Linked DNA regions of Adhaeribacter arboris. The protein of the gene in region 1 binds, or shares a complex with, the protein of each later gene. Links are inferred from orthologs where the notes say so. Each region holds a gene or a part of one and is shown on either strand. Other genes may lie near its edges. The genes, in order: smc and AHMF7605_RS25220.

Region 1 (12,741 bases):
GTGGTTATTCTCCAGAATAATATAAGTAGCAAAACCATTGTTGTTAGCTTCTTCTTTGGGCGCTACAGGAATAATTTGTTCTATTTTGTCGCAACTGGTAAATAAGACTGATAAAGCTAAACAAGCACCTGAAAAGTAAGTTTTTAACATATTTATAATTGAATTGCCAAAATTGATTACTATGCCAACATTCCGGAATAAGCTTTAAGTTCTCGGATATAAATGGGTTGTTTGGCAGTTGGCGGAAATACTATCTTCTTCTAAAATAAATTATACTTCTTGTATATCTTTACCCAAGTTTGGAAACTGTTTAAAAATAAAAACAGCCGACTATATGGGCCGGCTGTCTTGTCTTCTCTTATCTAAAATAAAAATTTAAACGGGAGCATTCATCATTTTAACCAGTTTACGATTTACTAAAAACAATATTAAAGATGCTAGAGCCGCTGAAACTACAAACACCATAAAGAAGCTGTATAAATCGGTAATTTCGTACCCAAATAAATTAGGAGCGGGTTTGCCGGCTTCTGGGTATAAACTGCTCATAAAACCAGCCAGGTAATTAGCCGCGGCATTCGCTAAAAACCAAACAGCCATTAATAAAGAACTGAATTTTAAAGGAGCTAATTTGTTTACCAGCGATAGACCAATCGGCGATAAACACAATTCGCCGATGGAATGCAGAAAATACAAACCTACCAGGTAGAACATGCTTACCTTAATACCAGGTTGTAAATCGTCTACTCCAAAACACATTACCAAGTAACCCAACGCCAATAAACCTAAACCTATAACCATTTTTAATGGCGAAGGTGGCTCTAATCCGCGCTGGCCTAATGCCGTCCAGAGTAATGCCATTAAGGGAGCACAGGTAACAATAAAGAAGGCATTTAAATTTTGAAATATACTGGCGGGTAAGGTGTAGTTGAAAATAGTGCGGTTCATTTGTTCATCGGCGAAGAAAGTAAGCGAGGCAGGGGCTTGCTCAAAAGCGGCCCAAAAGAATACTACGAAAAAAGCCACCGTAAATATAACGTAAACCCGTTGCCGGTCCCCGGCCGTTAAAGATTTATCCAACAACACTAAAGCCGCTATACCTAAAGCGGATAAAATAAGTAAGGGCATAATTACCGAAAACGTAGTGGTATCTATCCAAAGAAAACCTAAGGCTAAAGCCAGCATAACCGGTAGTATCATATATACCCCTTTTATCCCTGGCGAAGAAACGGGCGTATTACCAACTTGCTCTCCTTCGGGGGTGTGCAAGTATTTATTTTTCCCCCACTGAAATAAGCCCGTTCCCAGAACCATAGCAATGCCGCAGGCCAGAAAAGCCCAGCGGAAATCTTCGGGCCGGCCGGTATCCCCTACCAAGCTGGTAATGGTATTGCCGATAAAAGAACCTAAATTAATACCCATGTAAAAAATAGTATAGGCTGCATCTCGTCGGCGATCTTCCGGGGTATACAGCGAACCTACCATAGTAGAAATATTAGGCTTAAAAAAGCCATTCCCTATAATCATCCCGCCTAAACCTAAATACAATAATCCTTGCCCAAGTGGAGTACCGTACGCACTACCAGCTGCAAACAAAACAAACTGACCCAAAGCCATTAAAATACCACCAGTTAAAATGGAACGGCGATTACCCCAATACCGGTCTGAAATATAGCCCCCTATCAACGGAGTAAGGTAAATTAAACTGGTATAACCACCGTAAAATTTGGAGGCAAAAGCTTTGTCCATCATCATGGCTTTGGTTAAGAAAAGCACCAGCACTGCCCGCATGCCGTAATAACTAAAGCGCTCCCACATTTCCGTCGCGAAAAGCAAATACAAACCTCTAGGATGTCCCTGGGTTTTGGTACTTGGTTCCGCGTATAAGCTCGTAGTTGGTTCCATGTATAAGTTTTAGAAATTTTTTAAATAAATAACGTATTTTTGAAGAAAGTAAATCTACAATCTATGTAGCAATTACACAATTTTTAATTTTCTAATAATAAGATTTAAATCAGTTTTGATTGTAAATTCTGCTAATAATACATTCTTATCGGTACAAGTCATAAACTAACGTAAAACCCTTATCCTTATTCCAGGTTAAAAATTTATAATAATTCCTATGCACTTATTTTACACTCCGGATATTACAACGGAAACCTACACCTTAAGCGAAGACGAATCTAAACATAGTATACGGGTATTAAGATTACAGGAAGGCGACGAAATTAATCTGGTAGATGGGAAAGGGAGCTTCTATACCGCACAGATTAAAACTGCCAACCCTAAAAAATGTGTTCTCCAAGTAATAAATAAAGCGCCAGATTTCGGGAAGCGCTCGTTTTACGTACATGTGGCGGTAGCCCCAACTAAAAACCTGGACCGCATGGAATGGTTCGTAGAAAAAGCTGTTGAAGTAGGAATTGAGGAGATCTCATTCTTGCTCTGTGACCGTTCTGAGAGAAAAAATATTAATATCGAAAGATTAGAAAAGATAGCTGTTAGTGCCATGAAACAAGCGGTAAAAGCGTATTTGCCTCAATTAAACGGAATGCAGGCTTTCCCATCTTTTATTCAACAAGTTGATGCCGCTAACACGTATATCGCGCACCTCGAAAATCACGATCGCACTTTGCTTAGTCAGGTGCATTTGAGTCAAAAAATTTGTATATTAATAGGCCCGGAAGGAGATTTTTCCGTTAAGGAAATTGAACTGGCCTATGGTCGCGGAATTAAACCGGTTACTTTAGGTACCTCACGGTTACGCACCGAAACGGCCGCCTTAGTAGCCTGCCATACCGTAAATTTATTACATGAACTTAAATCAGTATTACCTTAATTAATTTTATATGAGACTCTTTATTTGTGTGTTGGTACTACTTTGTGTAAGTGCAGTTTCCTTAAAAGCGCAACAAGCCAGTTTTAAAATAGCTAAATTAAAGTATAACGGCGGCGGCGATTGGTACGCGAACAAAACGTCTTTAAGCAATTTAATTCAGTTTTGTAACCAAAACCTACGCATGAATATTTCGCCGGAAGAAGCGGTAGTGGAAGTAGGCAGCCCGGAGTTGTTGTCTTACCCGTTCGTGCATATGACGGGCCACGGGAACGTAGTATTCTCAGAATCAGAAGCGGAGAACTTACGCAAATATTTAATGGGGGGCGGTTTCCTGCACATCGACGATAATTACGGCTTAGATAAATTTATTCGGACCGAAATGAAGAAAGTATTTCCGGAACTGGAATTTGTAGAATTGCCTTTTAACCATCCGGTGTACCACCAGAAATTTGATTTTGATAAAGGTTTACCTAAAATTCACGAGCACGATAATAAACCCCCACAAGGCTTTGGCTTAATTTATCAGGGCCGTTTGGTTTGCTTTTATTCTTACGAATGTGATTTAGGGAATGGTTGGGAAGACCAGGAAACCTATAACGACCCGGAAGAAAAACGGCAACTAGCTTTACAAATGGGAGCCAATCTACTCTCCTACGCTACTACTCAATTTTAAAATTTAAAATTTTAATCAATAATCTACTCGCCGGTTTAAGATTTCCGATAAAACATATGCTGTCCGAACATTTTGCGGATTGCGCAATAATCTGGCATAATTTACAGCTGGAGTAACCGGCACGCTCACTGGAGCTTTAGCCTGGCGCGCCAATTCAATGTTGCTTGGTTTCCGAATAACTTCTTTTGGTTTGACAATTATATTTTCTAATGATTTCGGCCGGATTTCCGTTTTTTCTAAAGTTTTAGCAGGCACGATAGTTCCTTCCGCCGAACTGCTTCTCTCTAAAGATTTTGGTGGTGCCACCTGTTTTGCCCGTTCGTTGGAGGTTTGCATTTCTTTTAGAATATCCTGGTAAGAAGTTGCAGGTGGCTTTGGTGTTGGGTACACATTAGGTGAATTGGACCGCTTGGCAGGATTTGATTTGGGCGACTGAAAAGCTTTCATCCACATCCGGACTACCCAAATAATTACCGCTAATAAAACGTAAAAAAGCCATTTAAATTCTTCCATGCTTTAAGTTAGCGATTTTGGCTGGATGTTTTTCAGGTTAAATTAAAAATACTTCTTAGTCGTTTTAACCTCATTACTGCTACCCGCTCTACATAATAAAAATTAAGTATTGTTTTCTTCATGATTAAATCCATCAAACCTCCACTTTAAACCAAATACCAATCCCTTTACGGGTTTCTTTCAATAAAAAGGAATAAATCGTATTTTTGTATTTGCGGATAAGTTCCGGTTGACGATTAGATGCAAGTATCCAAATTAGAAATTAAAGGTTTTAAAAGCTTCGGCGATAAAGTAACAATCCATTTTAACGAAGGTATTACCGGGATTGTAGGCCCGAATGGCTGCGGTAAATCTAACATTGTAGATGCCATCCGGTGGGTATTAGGTGAGCAGAAAACCCGAAATCTGCGCTCCGAAAAAATGGAAAACGTTATTTTTAACGGCTCCAAAAATCGCAAACCCCAGCAACTTGCCGAAGTATCGCTGACCTTCGATAACAATAAAAATATTTTACCCACTGAGTACTCCCAGGTTACCGTTACACGGCGTTATTTCCGGAACGGCGATAGCGAATATTTGCTTAACAACGTAACCTGCCGGCTCAAAGATATTACCGATTTGTTCCTGGATACGGGTATTGGTTCGGATTCATATGCCATTATTGAATTGAAAATGGTGGATGAAATTTTGAACGACAAAGAAAACTCGCGTCGTACTTTATTCGAGGAAGCCGCCGGAATATCTAAATTTAAAGTCCGGAAAAAGCAAACTTTAAAAAAGCTCGAAGAAACCGATGCCGATTTAGAACGGGTAGAAGACGTACTTTTTGAAATTGCGAAAAACCTGAAATCACTGGAACGGCAGGCGAAGGTTTATGAGCGCTATTCCCGCTTAAAGGAAGAATATAAAACCTTTAGTCTGGAGTATGCTCGTCGTAACATTGCTCAACATTTACAGACTTTAGATCGTCTGGAAACAGATTTACACAAAGAAGCTGACCAAAAATTAAATTTTGCTAAGGAACTGGAGGAACTTGAAAATGCCTTGTTCGAGCAGAAAACAATTCTAAATCTGATCCAGGAGCAATTGGCTGGTGAACAGCGCAATTTAAACGAGCAAACAACTAAAATCCGGCAACTTGAAAACGATTTAAAATTAAAATCGGAACGCATCAATTACCTGAAAGAGCGTTTGCGCACCCTTCATCAGCAGATAAATATTGATTCGGTTGCCCTTACTCAATCCCAGGAAAGTATTGTCCAGTTGCACGAAGAAATCGAAGAGCTACAAACTCAATACGCCGGGGCCGAACAGCAGGTAAGTTTATCGCGCCGCGAACTGGAACAAGCCAATCAGCACAAGACGGTTATTCAAAATACGACCCAGGAATTAACTAATCAACAGCGAGCCAAGCAAAACACGGTTTTCCAGCTCCGGAAGGATATGGAAATTACCCAAATGCAAATCGTAAACCTCACCAACGAAATGGAACGGATTACCCAGGCTCAGCAAAACGACCAGCAAAACGCCGATAAATACCGCACCGAACTGACTGATTTAGAAGAAAGTCTTACTCAGAAAAATAACGAACTGGCGAATTTACAAGAGCAGGAAGAGCAACTACGCGCCGATATTTCCCAATCCGAAACGGATATTCAAACCCTCCGGACCCAGTTACAGGAAGTTAACCGTAAAACAGACGCGAAGAAAAATCAATATAATTTAACTAAATCATTGGTTGAAAACCTGGAAGGCTTTCCGGAGGCGATTAAGTTTTTATACAAATCGAAAAACTGGCAAAAGCCGGCGCCGCTCCTCTCCGACCTGATAGTGTGCGACCAAGAATACAAAGCATTAATTGAAAGTTACTTGGAGCCCTACATGAATTTTTTTGTGGTGGAAACGGTAGAGGACGCACTAGAGGCCATTCAATTACTGAACAACCAAAACAAAGGCCGGGCTAATTTTATTATTCTGGCTGAAATGGAAGATTTAGAAGCTTCTCCCACTGCATCGACCCCCAAATACAAAGCAGCTTACGAAGTGGTTTCGGCGGAGGAAAAATACCACAACCTGGTGCGGTACATTTTGCAGGAAGTGTATATTTCCCACGATTCTACCCCTGATTTTTACAGCCAGGATAACCGGACATTTATTTTAAAAGATGGTTCTGTTATAAAAAAACCTTTGAGTATTTCGGGCGGTTCGGTGGGATTATTTGATGGTAACCGGATTGGCCGCAAGCAAAACCTGGAAAACCTGGCTCAGGAATTACAGCAACTAATGCAGGATGCGGAGTTGTTAAAGGTAAAAATTAATACCCAGCAACAAGTTTTATTAAACTACCAAAACGCTACCCAGCAAAGCACTATTAAGCAATTAGAAAAAAATATTTCTGGCTGGCAACAGGAATTGGTAGCCGTTCGCGTCCGGCACGAACAGCACGAACTTTTGAAAGCAAACAGCCAGAACAAAGTGCAGGAATTAACCAGTCAGTTAAAGGACTTACGCTATAAAAGTTACGAATTAGGGCCGCAGGTAGAAACCGAACAGCAAGAATTAAAACGACTGGAGAATGAAATTCAAGCCTTTAGCGAATCTTTAACGCGGCAGAACGAGGTAATTCAAAATATAACCACCCTCTATAACCAGGAAAACATTAAATATCACCAGCTTAAAAACCGACTAGGCAGTGTACAGCAGGAAATAAATTACAAGCAAAAATCTTTTGAAACCAATTCGGCCCGTTTAAGAGCCCAGGAAGAAGAACTTGGTAGCGCGGAAGAAGAAATTTACATTTTAGAAGAGTTTATCCAGGAAAATTCAGCTTTACTCGATGAGTTCAATATTGAGCGCCAAAAAATTGCGCAAAATTTGGATCAGGTGGAAAAAGAATTTTTTACCGTTCGGGGCGAGATTGATTTGAAAGACAAAAACATCCGTGAACTGCAACGCAAGCGCCAGAATGCCGACGAAATTGTTGCTAGCGTACAACAAGCTGCCAACGAAACTAAAATCAAATTAGTGGCCGTGCGCGAACGCTTACTAGCGGAGTTTACTATTTCGGAGGAAGAAATTATGCAAACTTCGGGGGCAACACTTGACTTGCCAACAGACGAGCTAAACAAGCAAATTGCCGAAATTAAAATTAAACTGGATAATGTGGGGCCGGTAAATCCAACGGCCGCCCAAGCCTACGACGAAATAAACGAACGGCACAACTTTATTAAAATCCAACGCGAGGACTTATTTCAGGCCAAGGAAGCTTTGCTGCAAACCATAAATGAAATTGATACAGTGGCGAAACAAAAATACCTGGATTCTTTTGAAATGATCAAGAATAACTTTGTCCGGGTTTTTCAATCGTTGTTTTCCGAGGATGATTCCTGCGACCTGGTTATTGCCGACCCAGCTAACCCGTTGGAATCTAAAATTGAAATTATAGCCCGGCCCAAAGGCAAACGGCCTTTAACTATAAACCAGTTATCCGGTGGAGAAAAAACCTTAACGGCTATATCGCTTTTATTTGCCATTTACCTGTTAAAACCGGCTCCATTCTGTATTTTTGATGAGGTAGATGCTCCGCTGGACGATGCGAACATTGATAAGTTTAACAACATTGTAAAGAAATTTTCCGGTGAATCCCAGTTTATCGTAGTTACCCATAACAAACGCACCATGGTATCTACAGATATTATTTACGGCGTAACCATGTTGGAGCCCGGTGTATCGCGGGTTATTCCGGTAGATTTGCGACAACTGGCCTGATTTAAATAAGCTGAAAAATAAAGGTCATAGATACGTCCATCCGTGGGCTTTTTTATCTAAGTTTTACTTACAACGCATTCTTCAAATCATTGGGTAAAAAGGTAAAAAATTTTAAAGCTTTTCCGCAAAATAAAAGCTCCAAAATGCACTCTTCCATAAAAATAAGGAATTAGCTTCGTCGGCGATGCTCGTAACGCAAAGCTTAGATAGTATTCAAAGAATAAATGACCAATTGCAAAATACCATGATCCGGATAAGCAACGGGGAAGCGCTGTACCACAGGCGAAAACGTTTACGATAGGAGGAAGAAGAAATAAACTTCGACATAACCGGGAACAATTTGAAATCCATTTCAACCAGATTCACCAGGATTTTATAAAGCGGCTCCGCATCGATTATCCGCAGCTTAGCCACCGGGACCTTAAATTATGTACTTGTTTACGAGTAAACCTTTCGAGTAAAGAAATTGCCTCGCTCCTTAATTCATCGATCCGCGGAGTAGAAACCAGCCGGTACCGGATTTGCAAAAAAATAAATTTCGAACAGGATATAAACCTAACCGAGTTTATTCTTAAATATTAAAACTATAGCCTCTATCTTAAGTTAGCAGAGGCTACTTTACTACATGGAGCTATCAAAAAAATTTCGAGTTGATTTCTGTCGGGGATTTTAAATAACAATTCACAAAGGTTTTAAAATACCCTTAGTAGAAGCTTTTATTGAATTTTTACTCTTTTTACCGCTTCGTTACTTTTACCCAATCCACTAGAACTTTGCCCTGGCCATCTTTAATCTTCTGAACGGTGGCTTCCGGAATGCCATTATAAGGAGTTTTCACGCCGTTGGTTTTAAAAGGGTAGGCCCCGCCTAAAGCCAGGTTAACGATCAAGTATTTAGGATTGTCGAAAGACCATTTACCGTAATGTTCCACCATGGGGCGGGTAGCCCGGTACACAATTGCATCATCTACCTTAAATACCAAGGAATCTTTGGTCCAATCTACCGAGTAAACGTGCCATTTGGTAATGTCGTTACCGGGTTTTAAAAACCCTTTGTTCACCAGCGGAGTTTCGCCGGAATAACCCGGACCGTGCAAGGCTATGCCGGTCCAGTCCGGTTCGCCCACATTTTCCATAATGTCTATTTCCCCAATGTCGGGCCATTTTCCGTCTCCCATGGCCCAGAAAGCCGGCCAAAATCCTGCCCCTTCCGGTAATTTCATGCGGGCCGAGGCTGTACCGTACTGAAATTCTACTTTTTTGCGGGTATCCATCCGTCCCGAAAGAAAATCAAACTTTTTTCCGTCTTTCGTTACAAATCCCGGACTATATTTAGGCTCAATCACCAGCACTCCTTTATTCGCTCCGGCAGCTTCTGTTTTATGCGATATATAAAGGGTAGCGGAAGAATCTACGTAGGCTTGCTGTTCGTTATTAACGTGAAACCCGGTTACAACTACATTCCACTTCGAGCGATCAAGTTTAGAACCCGAAAAATCATCAAAAAAGACGACTTTCTGGTTACTAGCTTTTGGCTGGGCGGATTTAATTTTTGTTGCTTGGGCATAAACCGATATGGAACCTAATAAAATGAAACCGGTAAGAACTAATTTATTTTTGGATACAATCATTAATAGAAAGTGAATTTTATAAGCGAAAATACTAGAGAATCTAAATTAGGCATGGGCGTGTTTAAAGAAGGCTTATTATAAATTTCTTCTTGATCACCATTATAATTCTGCTCATATTTAGAGGCATAAAATTAAGCACAATTAGCTATTCAGAAATACAGCAATAAGTAACGCTACACTTCTGCTACTTAAGTACTACTTCAATTCTACTTCAAACTGCAATAGACGTATTTATTAGTTAATCTGGTTAATAGAAATACACGTTTTAATCAACTTTTTAAATAAGCTATCTGAAGCTATTGGAACATGGCAATAAGAAAATACCCTGAAATCAAAAAGCTAAACTTACCAATGTTTGCATTTTAAAAGCAAAGCTGAGATAAGTTATTTAAGCCAGTTGGTATGCCTCCACCTGCTTCGCTTTGCGGGTAAGTAAATGGATAATAATCCAGGCGGTTAAATAGGTAAAGCCGCAAATGGTAAACAGCAAGTTATAACCCGCAGAAATATTACCCTGCGCTTTATAACTATCGAGTAAATATCCTACCAATATCGGAAAAAAAATACCACCTACGGCTCCGGCCATGCCCCCAATGCCTACCACGGAACTTACGGCTTCTTTCGGGAACATATCCGAAGCGGTCGTGAAAACGTTGGTGGCCCAGGCCTGGTGTACCGCCACCGCTAAACTAATTAATCCTACGGCCACCCATACATCCGTCGCGAACTGAGCCAGAATAATGGCTAATTCTAAAATGGCAAAAATAAATAAAGCGGTTTTCCGAGCTTTTAAAGTAGGCATTCCCCGTTTTATCAGGTACGATGAAAAGTAACCCCCGCCAATGCTACCAACCGTAGTAGCCGCATAGATTATCATTAAAGGCAGACTTGGTTTTTTTAAATCTAAATGAAAAGTAGAGGCAAAATAAGAGGGCAGCCAGAACAAGAAAAACCAGAAAATAGGATCGATTAGGCCTTTGCCGGTAATAAAGGCCCAGGTTTGCGGGAAAGTAAATAATTTATACCATTTAATAGAACCGGCATCCGACTGAATATTAGTTTCCAGATCTTGTCCGGAAGTAATATAGTTTAACTCAGCGGTGGATAAACGTTTCTGCCGGGAAGGTACTTCGTAAAAAACTAACCAGAAAATCAACCAAACAAAACCTAATGCCCCCGTAATCCAAAAAACTTCCTGCCAACCGTAATATCTTAAAATCCAAGGTACAATTAATAAAGCCATTACTACGCCAATGCTGGTGCCGGCATTAAAAATACCGGTGGCTTTTGCTCTTTCACTCTTCGGAAACCACTCGGCTACGGCTTTCATGGCCGCCGGAAAATTTCCGGCTTCGCCAACACCCAAACCCAACCGGGCTATACCAAACCCAAACGCACTGCGGGCAATGGCATGCAGCATTGCGGCAACGCTCCATACCACCACGGTAATAGTGTAACCTAGCTTGGTACCAATTTTATCTATTACCCGCCCCGAAACTAAGAGACCAATAGCATAAGCGGCCGTAAAAGCCATTACAATGCGGGCAAAATCAGTTTCCGTCCAGTTAAATTCTTTTTCGAGAGTAGGCTTTAATAAACCAATTATTTGGCGGTCCAGGTAATTAATGGTAGTAGCCGTAAATAATAGTCCTACTATAACCCAGCGGTAGTTCCCCATTTTAATACGCGGCATAAAAGTATGTTCTGGCTTTTATTTAACAGCAAATAGTTAATAGACTCACTTAACTTTAGAACTTAATGATTTATTAAACCTGGTCCAATTTCTAGCTAAACCATTCCCGCATTCTAATTACCTCTAGTCATCGCTAAGCTTCAAAATCCATTAGAAATTACAGGCATTGCTTTCCAGCATAGTGGTGAGTTATGTATAATTTCTGATCAGATAGGAGTGAGCTGCTGCTCAAATATCCGGACTTGCCCCACCATGGCCGCTTTGTCAATTATTTCCGGCGAAACAACAAGGGTTTGGTCCGTTAACTGCAGTTCTTCTATGGCTCTTTGGTAAAAAGGATACAAATTACTTCCGCTACTTAAAACTATTTGCGGCACAGTTTTTTGTTGCAAGCTTCTTAATTCGGTACCAATCAATAAGCCACTTAAATAAAAAAAATTTTGCGCTTTGGTAAGGTGGTTAAATAGTTGATTCGTCCGGACAGAAAATAAGGTATGCAGAATAGTAGCTTTGGCAGATTCCTGAACTCCTCTACTAAAACCTTCCCAATCTGCCTCGGTTAACTTTTCTTGCTTTGGATTTTTAATGGAGTTTTTTAAAATACTGTGCTGGGCTATTAAATTAAAAAACTCACCCGTCATATAAGTCTGAAAATTTATGATCGCGTTGTTTTGTACCTGGATGTGCTTGGAATGAGTACCCGGAAAAACAAAAACTATTTCTTTTTGCTTGCTATCCGGCAAGTTCATTAAATGCACTAAGCCAATCAACTGAGTTTCTTCACCCCGCATTACATCGCGTTGATTTCGGACCCCTGAGATTAATACGGTTTCGTGCGAAAATTCGGGTTGTTTCTCAAATGACCTAACAGTAGCTTTACTACCATCTAAAGCAAAAGGCACCTCTGCATAGGCAAGTTCTTCCAGACCAATGGAGGAAGATGCCATCCCCGATAACACCACCGGAATATTATTTAAGTCAACTCCCAGTTTAGTAGCTAATACATTAATTTGCTGCTGTAACTTCTGCAGAAAGAATTCTTTCTGCGAAATATTCTTATCCGTACTTTCTTTCCAGGCATTATAGGTGCTGGCAATCCCTTCTTGTCCGGAAACTTCGTCTATAATCTGCAACTCCTGGGTATTTACCCAACTTAAGCGCAAACTAGACGTGCCCCAATCACAGCATAGTAAAGTATTTCTCATGAAGATATGAGTTGGTAAAATAAAGCCGGTACGTATTAATTAGTCCGGGAAAATAATTCCGAAAGAACCTTGAATGGTTTGTAAACTTACTTAAATTTTGAAGTGAGTATTCTAAGGCTACCTTTCTCTTTCCTCACTTAAAACGGAAAGCAATATAATTCGCTTAATCGTTAAAACAAATTCTTCCTAAAACTTTATAAAAACCTTGATTATTGCTTTACTCAATCCAAATTAACTGAAATATCAGCTAAAAACTACTTACATACTATCTTTTCTGACTTCCTATTTTTCTATTTTTTAAATTTGAATGTTCAACTCTAAAATCCTGCTGGTAAAATTAAGGTGATTATTATTGAAAATTTTTCAATAAAGTAAATTTATCATTAAAAAATTATTTGAAAGTACGATTAAATAAATACTTAA
Region 2 (11,559 bases), 4.7 Mb from region 1 along the record:
TCGTTTAAAGAATTGAACGTAATCGTGAAAGGCGATGTGGATGGTTCGGTAGAAGCTCTTTCCGACTCCTTACTGAAACTTTCAACCAACGAAGTTCAGGTTAATATCCTGGCGAAAGGAGTAGGTCAGATTTCAGAATCAGATGTGTTGCTGGCTTCGGCTTCGGATGCTATTATTATTGGTTTCCAGGTACGTCCATCGGCAAACGCGCGTAGATTAGCGGAGCAGGAACAAATTGATATTCGCCTGTACTCTATCATCTACAATGCTATTAACGAGTTAAAAGATGCCATGGAAGGTATGTTAGCGCCTACGATGCAGGAAGTAGTAATAGCAAACGTAGAAGTACGCGAAGTATTCCGGATTACAAAAGTAGGTACAATTGCCGGTTGTATGGTTACCGACGGCACTATTACCCGCAACAGCCGGGTACGGTTGGTACGCGAAGGGATAGTAGTTTACTCCGGTGAAATTCAGGCTTTAAAACGCTTTAAAGACGATGTATCTGAGGTTCGGCAAGGTTTCGAATGTGGTATCAGCATCAAAAACTTTAACGATATTCAGCAGGGAGATATCATTGAAGCGTACGAAGAACGAGAAGTAAAACGTACTTTATAAAATTAAACTTTGCGCATAACAGAAATTTTCGGGTTGGTTAATTTTTAGTGAAACTTTCCTTCTTAATAAAAAAACCGGAAGTATACCTCCGGTTTTTTTATTTACGTTATGTTAGACAACATCTAGCAAGTTTTTATAGCAGTGAAATGCTCTGATTAAACAGATCTATCTATTTAAACTGACATCTTTATTTTACCTGTTTCCGGTTGTTTTAAAGATGATAAGTGCTAGTATAATATTATTTTAAAATAATACATGTACAAAGGTTTAATCCATTAGCGGTATTAAAACCTTTACAAATCATTAATGGCAGAATAATGGCATACTTCGTATTTTACTTAATTTTGCAACTAATTTAAAAACAGCTAATTCTTATTTAAGGCGTGAGTTTCGAGATAAAATTATCATTATTTGAGGGTCCTTTTGATTTACTGCTTTTTTTTATTGAGCGCGATGAACTGGATATTCATGATATTCCCATTTATAAAATCACGAATGATTTCATGGCCTACATTGCCCGGCTCGAAAAGTTAAATATGGATGTAGCCAGCGAATTTATTTTAACCGCCGCAACACTGATGCGTATTAAAGCTAAAATGTTACTACCCCGCCTGGAAAAAGATGAACAGGGTAACGACATAGATCCGCGTAAAGAATTGGTACAGCATTTACTCGAGTATAAGAAATATAAAGCTGTAATCGGGGATTTGGCCGTAATGGAAGAAAGGCGCTTGTTGCAGGAAGGCCGAGGAAATATTGAGGATGAATTACAACTGGTTGCTAAAAAAAGTAAACTCGATTATGAACTTCAGGATTTAAGTTTGTATAAACTCATGCGGGTTTTTGAGAAAGCCATTAACCGCTACGAGGAAGAACAAGATAGGCCCAAACACACGGTTTATACGTATCCGTATACCATTGAGCAGCAACGTGATTTTATTCAAACCAAATTACAGGCAGCCGGTTCTATTACTTTTACGGAACTTATAACGGCTTATCCGGATAAAATTGGAATTATTTTTAATTTCCTGGCTATTCTGGATATGCTGCAATTACAAGTAATAAGTGTAATTATTGACGAAGGCTTTAATAATTTCCGGATTAAAGCTTTTGAGGAATCTTTACAGGTAGCTTCTACTAATGGATCTGAATAGAAAAAAATTACTGGAAAACTTTTCGACGAAGCGAATCCTGATTCCGGTATTTATTGGATTAGTGGTGATTGGCTACATGTTTTACCGGAACAATGACCTCACCGATTTGCAAAATTTAAAAAATGCCAAACCTTTTTGGCTGGTTATGACCATATTAGTGCTGGTAGTGCGTGATGCGGGTTACATTTACCGTATCCGGCACATCACCGAAAAAGTACTTTCCTGGCGAAAGAGCCTGGATGTGATCATGCTTTGGGAGTTTGCTTCTTGCGTGCTGCCATCCGTTGCGGGTGGTTCTACTGTAGCAGCTTTTATTATTAATAAGGAAGGAATCCCGTTAGGTAAATCCCTGGCCTATGTAATGGTTACCGCCATGCTCGACAATCTGTTCTTTCTGTTAGCGGTACCCATTGTTTTGTTTGCCACGCAAAGCGATATTTTTCCGGATGTAGAGGCTCTGCCAGATTCCTTTAAAGCCGGATTAGAAATAGCTTTTATTATTAGTTACCTACTTATAGCTTTTTACGCTTTGCTAATGTGGTATGCCCTATTTCGTAATCCTAAAGCTGTAAAACGCTTATTTTTGCGGGTAACGGGCGTTGGATTTTTGAAAAAGTGGCGTCCCGCGGCATATATGCACGGCACCGAATTAGTATGGGCTTCCCGTCAGCTGAAAGGCCATTCGCTTAGTTATTGGGTCCGGGCCTGTTTATCTACTATCTTCGTCTGGACAGCCCGCTATTATGTTATTAATTGTCTTATTGCGGCATTCACAGATATTGGTTTTCAGGATCACATGCTTATATTTTCGCGTAACCTGATTTACAAAGTGGTGCTACTAGTAGCTGTTACACCGGGCGGGGCGGGTTTTGCTGAAATTGCCTTTCCCACTTTTTTCGGCAAATGGCTGGGTAGTTTTACGACTGTAATTGTGTTACTCTATCGTATGGTTACGTATTACCTTTATTTAATTTTAGGATCTGTTTTTTTGCCGCGTTGGGTAGCCAGGGTGTTTGGCACCCATGTTAAGCCGGAGTTAGAGCCTGAATTATCTACTAAATAAAGTTTCTAAATCGCGGATTAAACGGATTAGCAGATTATAATTTGGAATAGTAGTTATGATGGCAGAGGGTATATCTATTAACCAAAAAAAGGCTAACTGATTAAGTTAACCTTTTTATAAGAACAAGAAATCTTCTACACTCTTTGCTTCATTCTTTCGGATAACTAATCTGTGATGCAAAGTATAATCCGCATAATCTGCGAAATCCAATTAATCTGTGATTTAGAAACGTTCATCGACCGCAAAAAAGAAATCTCCCTCAATTTGGGCATTTTCATCCGAGTCAGAACCGTGTACCGCGTTGGCTTCCACGGATTTGGCAAACTTTTTCCGGATGGTTCCCTCCTCGGCCTGAGCCGGATTAGTAGCTCCAATTAACTTACGAAAATCAGCTACGGCGTTTTCTTTCTCTAAAATCATAGCGACAATCGGGCCCGAACTCATATAAGCCACTAAGTCTTTATAGAACGGACGGTCTTTGTGCACGGCGTAAAATTGACCCGCTCGCTCTAAAGTTAATCTGGTTTTTTTCAAAGACACAATCCGGAAACCATCCGCTTCGATCATTTGAGTAATAGCGCCAATGTGGTTGTCTTGCACCGCATCCGGCTTAATCATTGTAAATGTTTGGTTAGTAGCCATGTATATTTATTTTAGTCCACAGTCCATGGTCGATAGACCATAGATAATATATTTTAAAAAGTTAATAGCCGATAGACCATAGTCCACGGACCACAGTTTAGTTTATTGCTGAATTGCTGGATTGTTTTAAAACCTAATTATTTACAACCTTAAAACTTTTCAACCTTCCAACTTTTCAACCGCTTTGCAACCGGCAACCCAACAAGCCGGCGCAAAATTAACAGACTTCGGCAATATTATACTAATAATTACCTGGTTTAAACGTTATTTACCCAGTGTTTGGGGCTTGATAATTAATGTTTTGTTTTAAATTATTTTATACCGAATTTTGTGTCTTGCACCTAATTTTTAAAAAGGAGCTTTTAAGCTAAGAATGCAACAAATTACTGCTCTAAAGGAACTGCTTCAGGAACCAAAAGAGATTCTGATCACCACTCACCATAAACCTGATGCGGATGCACTAGGTTCTTCGCTGGGTTTAGCAGGTTACCTTAAAAAGAAAGGCCACGTCGTTACCGTAGTTACGCCCTCTGATTACCCGGATTTTCTTAACTGGATGAACGGTAATAACGAGGTAATTACGTACGATCCGGCCGTAAACGACGAACTTGTTCAAAAATTGATAAACCAGGCGAATGTTATTTTTTGTCTTGATTTTTCTTCATTGAGCCGCATTAACGAAATGGGACCCTATGTAAGGGAAGCCCCAGGCACCAAAGTACTCGTTGACCACCACCTGGAACCCGAAAATTTTGCTCAGATTTGCTTCTCTGATACTAATGCCGCGGCTACTGCCGAGCTGGTATTTGAGTTAATCCGCGATTTAGGGGACCAGTCTTTGATTGATGTTCATATTGGGGAATGTTTATACGCCGGTATTATGACGGATACGGGATCTTTCCGGCATCCGAGCACCTCGCGTAATGTGCACCTAATTATTGCCGAATTGTTGCACGTAGGGGTAAATACTTCCAATATTCACCGGCTTATTTACGATAGTCATACCGAGACGCGTTTGCGCTTTTTGGGCTACGTGCTCAAAGATAAGCTAACCGTACTCCGGGAATTTCGGACGGCTTACATTGCCATTACCGCCGACGAATTGAAAAAATATGATTCTAAAACGGGTGATACGGAGGGCCTGGTAAATTTTGCTTTATCGATTGAAGGAGTAGTTTTTGCGGCTTTAATCATTGATCGCAACAACGCTGTTAAAATGTCATTTCGGTCGGTGGGCGATTTTTCCGTGAACGATTTTGCGCGTAAACATTTTCAAGGAGGCGGCCATCGCAATGCTGCCGGGGGTATATCCTACGATTCTCTCCCTGAAACAGTAGCTAAATTTTTAAAAACATTACCTGAGTATAAAGATCAACTAACAAAAGATAATTAATTCGTAACCTTCATTTAAAATGTTAAAAAAGAGTAGATTTTTCGTACCCGTGTTCGCGGGGTTTTGTTTGTTACAGGCTTGTAACAATAATTCAGTAGATTTTAAAAAAGCCGATAACGGAGTAGATTACAAATTATTTGCTAAGGATAAAAGTGGTAAATTCGAAGCAAAAAATGCGCCTTCTAAAAACGATACCGTGGGTAAACCCAAAGAAGGACAAGTACTTACCATGCAAATGAAGTATTTCACGCAAACCAAAGCCGGCAAGGATACTTTATTATTCGATACCCATAAAAACGGTTTTCCGGTTCAGATTCCTATCATGAAACCTACCTTTAAAGGTGGGTTAGAAGATGCTTTCTCGTTGGTACGGGCAGGTGATAGTGCGGTTTTCCGGATTAGTGCCGATTCTTTATTTGCCAAAACTTTTCAGCAGCCCATGCCTCCTTTTATTAAAAAAGGATCCAAATTAACTTTCCACGTATTGGCCCAAAAAGTACAATCGCAGCAGGAAGCCATGATGGATCAGCAAAAAATGATGATGGAATTCATGGAGAAGCAAAATAAAAAAGATGAGCAAATTATCCAGGAATACGTTCAGAAAGAAGGTTTAAAAGCGCAGAAAACGGCTTCCGGTTTATATTACGTAGTAAACCAACCGGGTTCCGGTGCACCGGCAAAAGCGGGCCAAACAGTTTCGGTTAAGTACAAAGGCACCTTGCTGGATGGTAAAGTATTCGACTCTTCGGATAATCCGCAGTTGGGGGGTAAGCCTTTTCAATTTACATTAGGCCAGCAACAAGTCATTCGGGGCTGGGACGAAGGTATTGCTTTATTAAACAAAGGGGCAAAATGTACCTTAATTGTACCTTCTACTATGGGCTACGGACCGCAGGCACAGGGCGCAATTCCGGCAAATGCAGTACTTCGCTTTGATGTTGAACTAGTAGACGTTAAATAATTGTTCGATTAAGTAGGATAGTGTAAGATACTGATTCCGAAACAGTTGAAAGTCAAAAGATAGCAATCGAAGTAAAAAGGTAATTTGCAATAAACATGTTGCCTCATCGTTTCGAATGTAACCTTTATCTGAATAAAAGCTCGGAGATTTAAGTCCTATTTTTAACAACAATTTAAGTACACTTATGAACCTAAAAACTATTTTAACTACGGTTACAGGTAACCGATTATTAACCGCCATCTTCTTTTTTCTAAGTTTAACCACGTTCTACGGTTGTAATGACAATGATGAACTGGAAGATGAAGCTCGTCGTAGAGAGGAAGCGTATAACAAGCAATTAGCTCTTGATACGGTTAAAATAAAAGAATATTTTACTACTAAGGGTATAACCATTTTCAAACGCTCGCCTTATAAATCCGGTTTGTTTTACGTTACTCAAACACCGGGTACCGGCGATAGTCCAACTGTAGGCAAAACGGTAGTAACGGATTATATACTAACCAATTTACAAGGCGATACTCTGGACACTTCCCGTGAACCACGACCTGGTAAAACGGTGGCTGAACCCTTAACCTTTCAGTTGGGCCGAGCTAATATTCTTTCTGGCTACCAGGAAGGTGTTTCGCTGATGCGGGTAGGAGAACGCACTTTGTTCTATTTACCTTCGGGATTAGCTTACGGAGATCAGGCTCAAGAGAAAATACCAGCCAACAGCGTATTGATATTTGACATTGAATTACGGGAAGTAAAATAAATAAGCCTTTATGTTCCGAACTTTTAAAATTCCTGGATTTACCATTATCTATTTCTTGGTGCTGCTTTCCTTTTTGGGCTGTAAGAGCGAAGATCCATACGAAAAATACAACCGGCAGCAACGTGAAGCGGATGACTTGTATATTCAGGAATATTTGACCGCTAATAAAATCACAAACTTTACCAAAACAACTACTGGTTTATATTATTTGCCGCAACAAGCCGGCACGGGAGTTAAAGTACAAAAAGGCGATTTGGTGAAGATGCATTACATAGGTAAGTTCCTAAATGGTCAAAAGTTCGAATCATCGTATGATACGGGCATTCCACTTACTTTTACCGTAGGAGCTGGCCAGGTAATTAAGGGTTGGGATGAGGGCGCCCTCCTGATGAGTAACCAGGAAAAGGCTACCTTAATAGTTCCTTCGCATTTAGCCTACGGACAATATGGCACTTCAACCATTCCGGGTGGAACTGTTTTAGTGTTCGATATGACTATTTTAGAAGTAAAGTAGGTTAAGACTTAATCAAACAATTATCTAAACAAAAAGCGCCACCTGATAACAGGTGGCGCTTTTTGTTTAGATAATAATTAAATAATTCACTTAAGTAAAGTAATGCCCCAGAGGTAGTTATTTAAGTAAAATTAAAACCTGCTTATTTTGCTTGCAGGTAAATTTAATCCGACAAAACTTCGGAGAGTACTTGTAAGGATTTAATTTCGCCGAGCTTTTCTACGTGCAATTGATAATACCGGATTAATATCAGAAGTAGTTCTTTCCGGACTTTACTGTTCATAAAAACCTCTTCCGAACTCTGCAATAAAGCATCAAAATACGCTTCGAACATCTGGAAGTGTAACACCGAACCACGGCTTTGTGTTGCGGTACCAACCGAAAAAGCAACTTGCGAAGTAATATCGGCGCCGGAAGTAGGGCCAAAACCTAAATAATGCGCTAATTGTAACAGAAAGAACAAATGAAAATTACTAAAACCCTGCTCTTGGCAATCGAAATAAACAATAGAATCGTACAAAAAACCAAATAAGGGTAAGTTCTCTTCTTCTTCCTGGATAGTATAAGTTAATATTTCCGACAAAAACAAAACAATACTGCTCTTTCGAGTATTGAACGGAATACTGGTAAAGGGATAACTACATTTATACTCTGATATTCGGGTAAGCCCTCCCCGGGGAGAAGTATACACCACCATATCCAATAAAGTTAACGGCTGAAACAAAGCAATTCGAGCGCCGGGACCTTTCTTGCGTACGCTATTTACAATATAATTTTGCAAACCTAATTGTTCAGTATAAATCCGGGTGATAATGGAGGTTTCCCGAAACTTTATAAAATTTAAAACAATACCGCGCGTTTTTACCAGCAATGCTTGGGGAGTTAAGAGTTATACGTTTAAAGTTATGAGTTAAACGTATACAATAGGCAAGAAGATTTATTTAAATAATGGTCATGTCGTTCTTCCTTCTCAGAAGTAAAAATGAAAGTTAATACATCTACAAATCTGCTAAAGTAAACAGTACCAGTGAAAATAGTACCTTAATCAAAATGAAAAGTAAACTTTCTAACCTTACAACCTTCTAACTTTAAAACCATGAAAACAACTTGCAACTTGTAACCTGAAATTTGCAACTATTCCACCACCGCTACTTTACTTACGCAGCTTTGGCTCCCATCGGGCGTGGAACTAAAAACCAAATATACGCCGGTTTTAACGCGGCGACCTTGCCCATCGCGCGTATTCCAGGCTACCGTACCACCAGCAGCTTGGGTTTCATAAACCAGGTGACCCGCAACATCGGTTATTTTTACGTGCGCATTGTTAGGTAAATCCGAAATAGCAACTAAACCGTCGTACTCGGGGCGTACCGGATTAGGGAAAACAGTGGCGCAGCTAGGTTTGTCTTCGGTAACGGTAGCCGTTCCCCGGAAACTAACCAAACCAGCCTCGGTAGCGATAAATACTTCGCCGGACTTCTGGTTTATACTAATATCCGTAATTTTATTGGATAGCAAAGGACTATTTTCATTAGTAAAGTTCACTAATAACTTATCGCCCTCTTCGTTAAAAAGCCATAATCCGGCATCCGTACCTATCCATTTTCGGTTGCCTCCGTCTATTGCGATAGCCCGCACTACTTGCCCCTCTAAAACAGGTCGCCCATTAATAATAGGTTGAGTAGCTATAAAATCAGCACTAAAAGCCTGGGAAGGATCATCAAATACGGCCAACCCGTTGTTAGTGCCTACCCAAACGGCGCCATCTCTATCTTTGGCCAGACTATAAACTTCTAAGCCCGGCAAATTGGCATTAGCCGGAGTTAAATGTTTAAACGTATTAGCTACTTCATCAAAAACAACTAAGCCTTTGGCACTCGTGCCGTTTTTACTAAGCGCCATCCATTTAAAATTCACATCATCTAGTACAATACGCTCCAGGTTACTGCCATCCGGAAAGCCGGGGAATGAAAACGACTGCCAAGTATTATCTGGTTTTAACACGTGTAAACCCGGCAAGTTAGGTAACTGATTACGATTAAGAACCCAAATATTTCCATTGGCATCGGCAGCAACATCGGGTACGCGGGTAAAATTGTTATTATTAGGCAAGGAGGTTATTAAGGGACTATTGGTAGGATCATAAACTTTAAATTGTCCCAAACCAGTCCATTCCAGAAGACCACCGCCGTAAGAACCGATATATAATTTTTGGTTGACCGGATTGCGTACCGCTCGAGTTAAATCAGTGATGGCCGGAAATTGAGCAGGATCAGTTTGTAGCCAACTGGTGTAATTTGTCCATTTTCCGCTGGCATATTCATAAAACCCTGCTTTGGCACCCCGTTGTTCGTACGACTGATTATAACCACCTTCCAGTACAATCGTAGCAGCGTTATCGGAATAAACACTAAAAGCTTGACTGGAGAATGGACCGGCGGGCACGATAGCAGAATAAGTATTATTTTCCAGATGAATCAACCCCCGACTGTAATCCGCTACCCAAAAGCTTTGATCATTACTTTGCAGGGCCGCCCGCGGTTGTTCTAATAAGGGATCATCGTAAATTTGTACCTTATCGGCTGCATCTAGCAGAACTACATTATTCTGACTGGAGATAAGTAAATGGTTGGCGGTTGAGCTTAACTGGAAAGCTTCCGTGTTGGTCAAGTCCACTGCCGTGGGTACCCAGTTTTTTCCAGTAAATTTATAAACCCGGTTTTGATTTGAGCCGGCGTATATACTTTGAGAAAAAGTGGCAATAGTTTTACCAATAACTGCCGCGGGCAAACCAGATTCTGGACCGAAAGTACGCCAGCTTTTGTAATCGAGTAAGTTAGGGCCAGTTAAAGAGGCCGCCATTAAACCGTTGGAGGTAGCTAAGTAAATGCTATCGTTCAGAGTAGTGCTGGCATAAACATCTAAAACTTGCCCACTTGGTCCCAGATTACTATAAGTTTCTTTGATTTCCAGCTTGTCGAGGTCTACTACTACCACCCCAAAAGTAGTAGCCAAATACGCATATTTGTCGCGGAAATAAATCTGATGGATTGTTTTTGCGCCGGAAATGTTCTTACGGGCTATATCAGTGAGGGCGATTAGCTCACCATTTCGGAGCAAATCCAGGTGAGTATCTTCGTAGGCAATAACCAGCGTTTTTGAAGCGGCATCGTAGGCTAATGTACTTACGTTAATATTATGAAAACCGTCGGATTTAGAAAGCGTTTTTATTTGATTAAACGCCGGATCGAATAAGAAAAAACCATCTTCCGTAGCGCAGTAAATGATACCCTCCACTTCGGCAATAGCTTTAGCACGATTATAGGGTACATGCACCTGCCACTGACCAATACCCAAAGTGCCTTGCTGCGCCCAAACGTGCCCGGTTTCAAACCAACCGAGCACCAACCCTAAAATACTTACTATAAATACCCGGTTTACCAGGAACCTGCTACTCACAAAATTTATTCTTTGTTCTTCTGCTGAATATACTATTATTCACGGAATAAATTACGCATGCTTAATCAACTAAACTTTCGAACTGAATACCACCCACCCGGCCATCTTTTAAGATATCTACCACTATCATTCCGCGGTCTGGATCATCCAAAATTAAATTTTCTTTAAACTGCCACTCGGCACCCGGTAAATCTGCATTTTTAGGACTTACAAAATAAATGTAGTTTTTTTTCTCCCAAACGCCCCGGGTACATTGCTGCACAGCTTCTATTATGTCAGTTTTATCTGGTAATTGTTCCTGCAATAAATTCACTAGCCAATTCGGATTGTATTTTACCCACATTTCAAGGTTTTAAGTTTTAGGTTGGAGGTTATAAGAAGTAGGTTTAAAAGAAATAGTTATTCTGCAAGGAATTATTACCTACTTGGCTAATAAGTTTTCCAGCAAACAATGTAAACTTAAGCTCTAAAAATAGTAAGATAATTAAATACAAACTACTTCTCGGCCTCTTGCTTCATTCCTTCCAGGAAGCAATTACGGCAACGGGCCTGGTATAAGTCAGTTTCGCCGAGCAAAATTCTTTCGTCCGAAACAGCTACCCGGAAGGAATACGACGCAATATCGCCGCAGCACACACATACGGCGTGTACTTTGGTTACGTATTCCGCAACAGCCATTAAGGCCGGCATTGGTCCGAAGGGTTTTCCTAAATAATCCATATCCAGACCAGCCGCAATTACCCGGATGCCGCGATTAGCTAAGATATCGCATACTTCAATTAAACCTTCATCAAAAAACTGCGCTTCGTCAATACCTACTACGTCGCAGCTACTGCCAAGCAGCAACATATCGTGAGCAAAGTTTACCGGAGTAGAACGGATAGCTGTAGTATTATGCGATACTATATCTTCCAGGTGATAACGGGTATCCAAAGCTGGTTTAAAAATTTCAATTTGTTGGCGGGCAATTTTGGCCCGGTTTAGCCGGCGAATTAATTCTT

Evidence for each region.
Region 2: the proteins of smc (region 1) and AHMF7605_RS25220 are in contact, whole or in part, in a crystal structure (PDB 3ZGX), measured with the Bacillus subtilis proteins. The link is inferred for Adhaeribacter arboris from one-to-one orthologs.

What each region holds. Positions count from the first base shown.
Region 1 is NZ_PYFT01000001.1:1,511,836-1,524,576, forward strand. What follows is about bases 3,923-7,990. They hold smc (chromosome segregation protein SMC), read left to right. Parts: upstream 3,923-4,262; coding sequence 4,263-7,790; downstream 7,791-7,990. Other genes in these bases: AHMF7605_RS06335 (hypothetical protein), read right to left, coding at 3,923-4,022. Also shown: AHMF7605_RS06315 (hypothetical protein), read right to left, coding at 1-150; AHMF7605_RS06320 (peptide MFS transporter), read right to left, coding at 376-1,902; AHMF7605_RS06325 (16S rRNA (uracil(1498)-N(3))-methyltransferase), read left to right, coding at 2,120-2,836; AHMF7605_RS06330 (DUF4159 domain-containing protein), read left to right, coding at 2,847-3,509; more of AHMF7605_RS06335, read right to left, coding at 3,525-3,922; AHMF7605_RS06350 (glycoside hydrolase family 16 protein), read right to left, coding at 8,527-9,420; AHMF7605_RS06355 (MFS transporter), read right to left, coding at 9,809-11,113; AHMF7605_RS06360 (2-dehydro-3-deoxygalactonokinase), read right to left, coding at 11,320-12,318. UniProt on the Bacillus subtilis protein: Required for chromosome condensation and partitioning.
Region 2 is NZ_PYFT01000001.1:6,205,384-6,216,942, reverse strand. What follows is about bases 1-2,886. They hold AHMF7605_RS25220 (segregation and condensation protein A), read left to right. Parts: upstream 1-1,001; coding sequence 1,002-1,772; downstream 1,773-2,886. Other genes in these bases: AHMF7605_RS25215 (lysylphosphatidylglycerol synthase transmembrane domain-containing protein), read left to right, coding at 1,759-2,835; infB (translation initiation factor IF-2), read left to right, coding at 1-618. Outside these bases: AHMF7605_RS25210 (nucleoside-diphosphate kinase), read right to left, coding at 3,058-3,477; AHMF7605_RS25205 (DHH family phosphoesterase), read left to right, coding at 3,851-4,870; AHMF7605_RS25200 (FKBP-type peptidyl-prolyl cis-trans isomerase), read left to right, coding at 4,890-5,831; AHMF7605_RS25195 (FKBP-type peptidyl-prolyl cis-trans isomerase), read left to right, coding at 6,016-6,585; AHMF7605_RS25190 (FKBP-type peptidyl-prolyl cis-trans isomerase), read left to right, coding at 6,596-7,099; DNA repair protein RecO, read right to left, coding at 7,263-7,970; type IX secretion system anionic LPS delivery protein PorZ, read right to left, coding at 8,234-10,558; AHMF7605_RS25175 (hypothetical protein), read right to left, coding at 10,620-10,901; AHMF7605_RS25170 (thymidine kinase), read right to left, coding at 11,054-11,559. UniProt on the Bacillus subtilis protein: Participates in chromosomal partition during cell division. May act via the formation of a condensin-like complex containing Smc and ScpB that pull DNA away from mid-cell into both cell halves.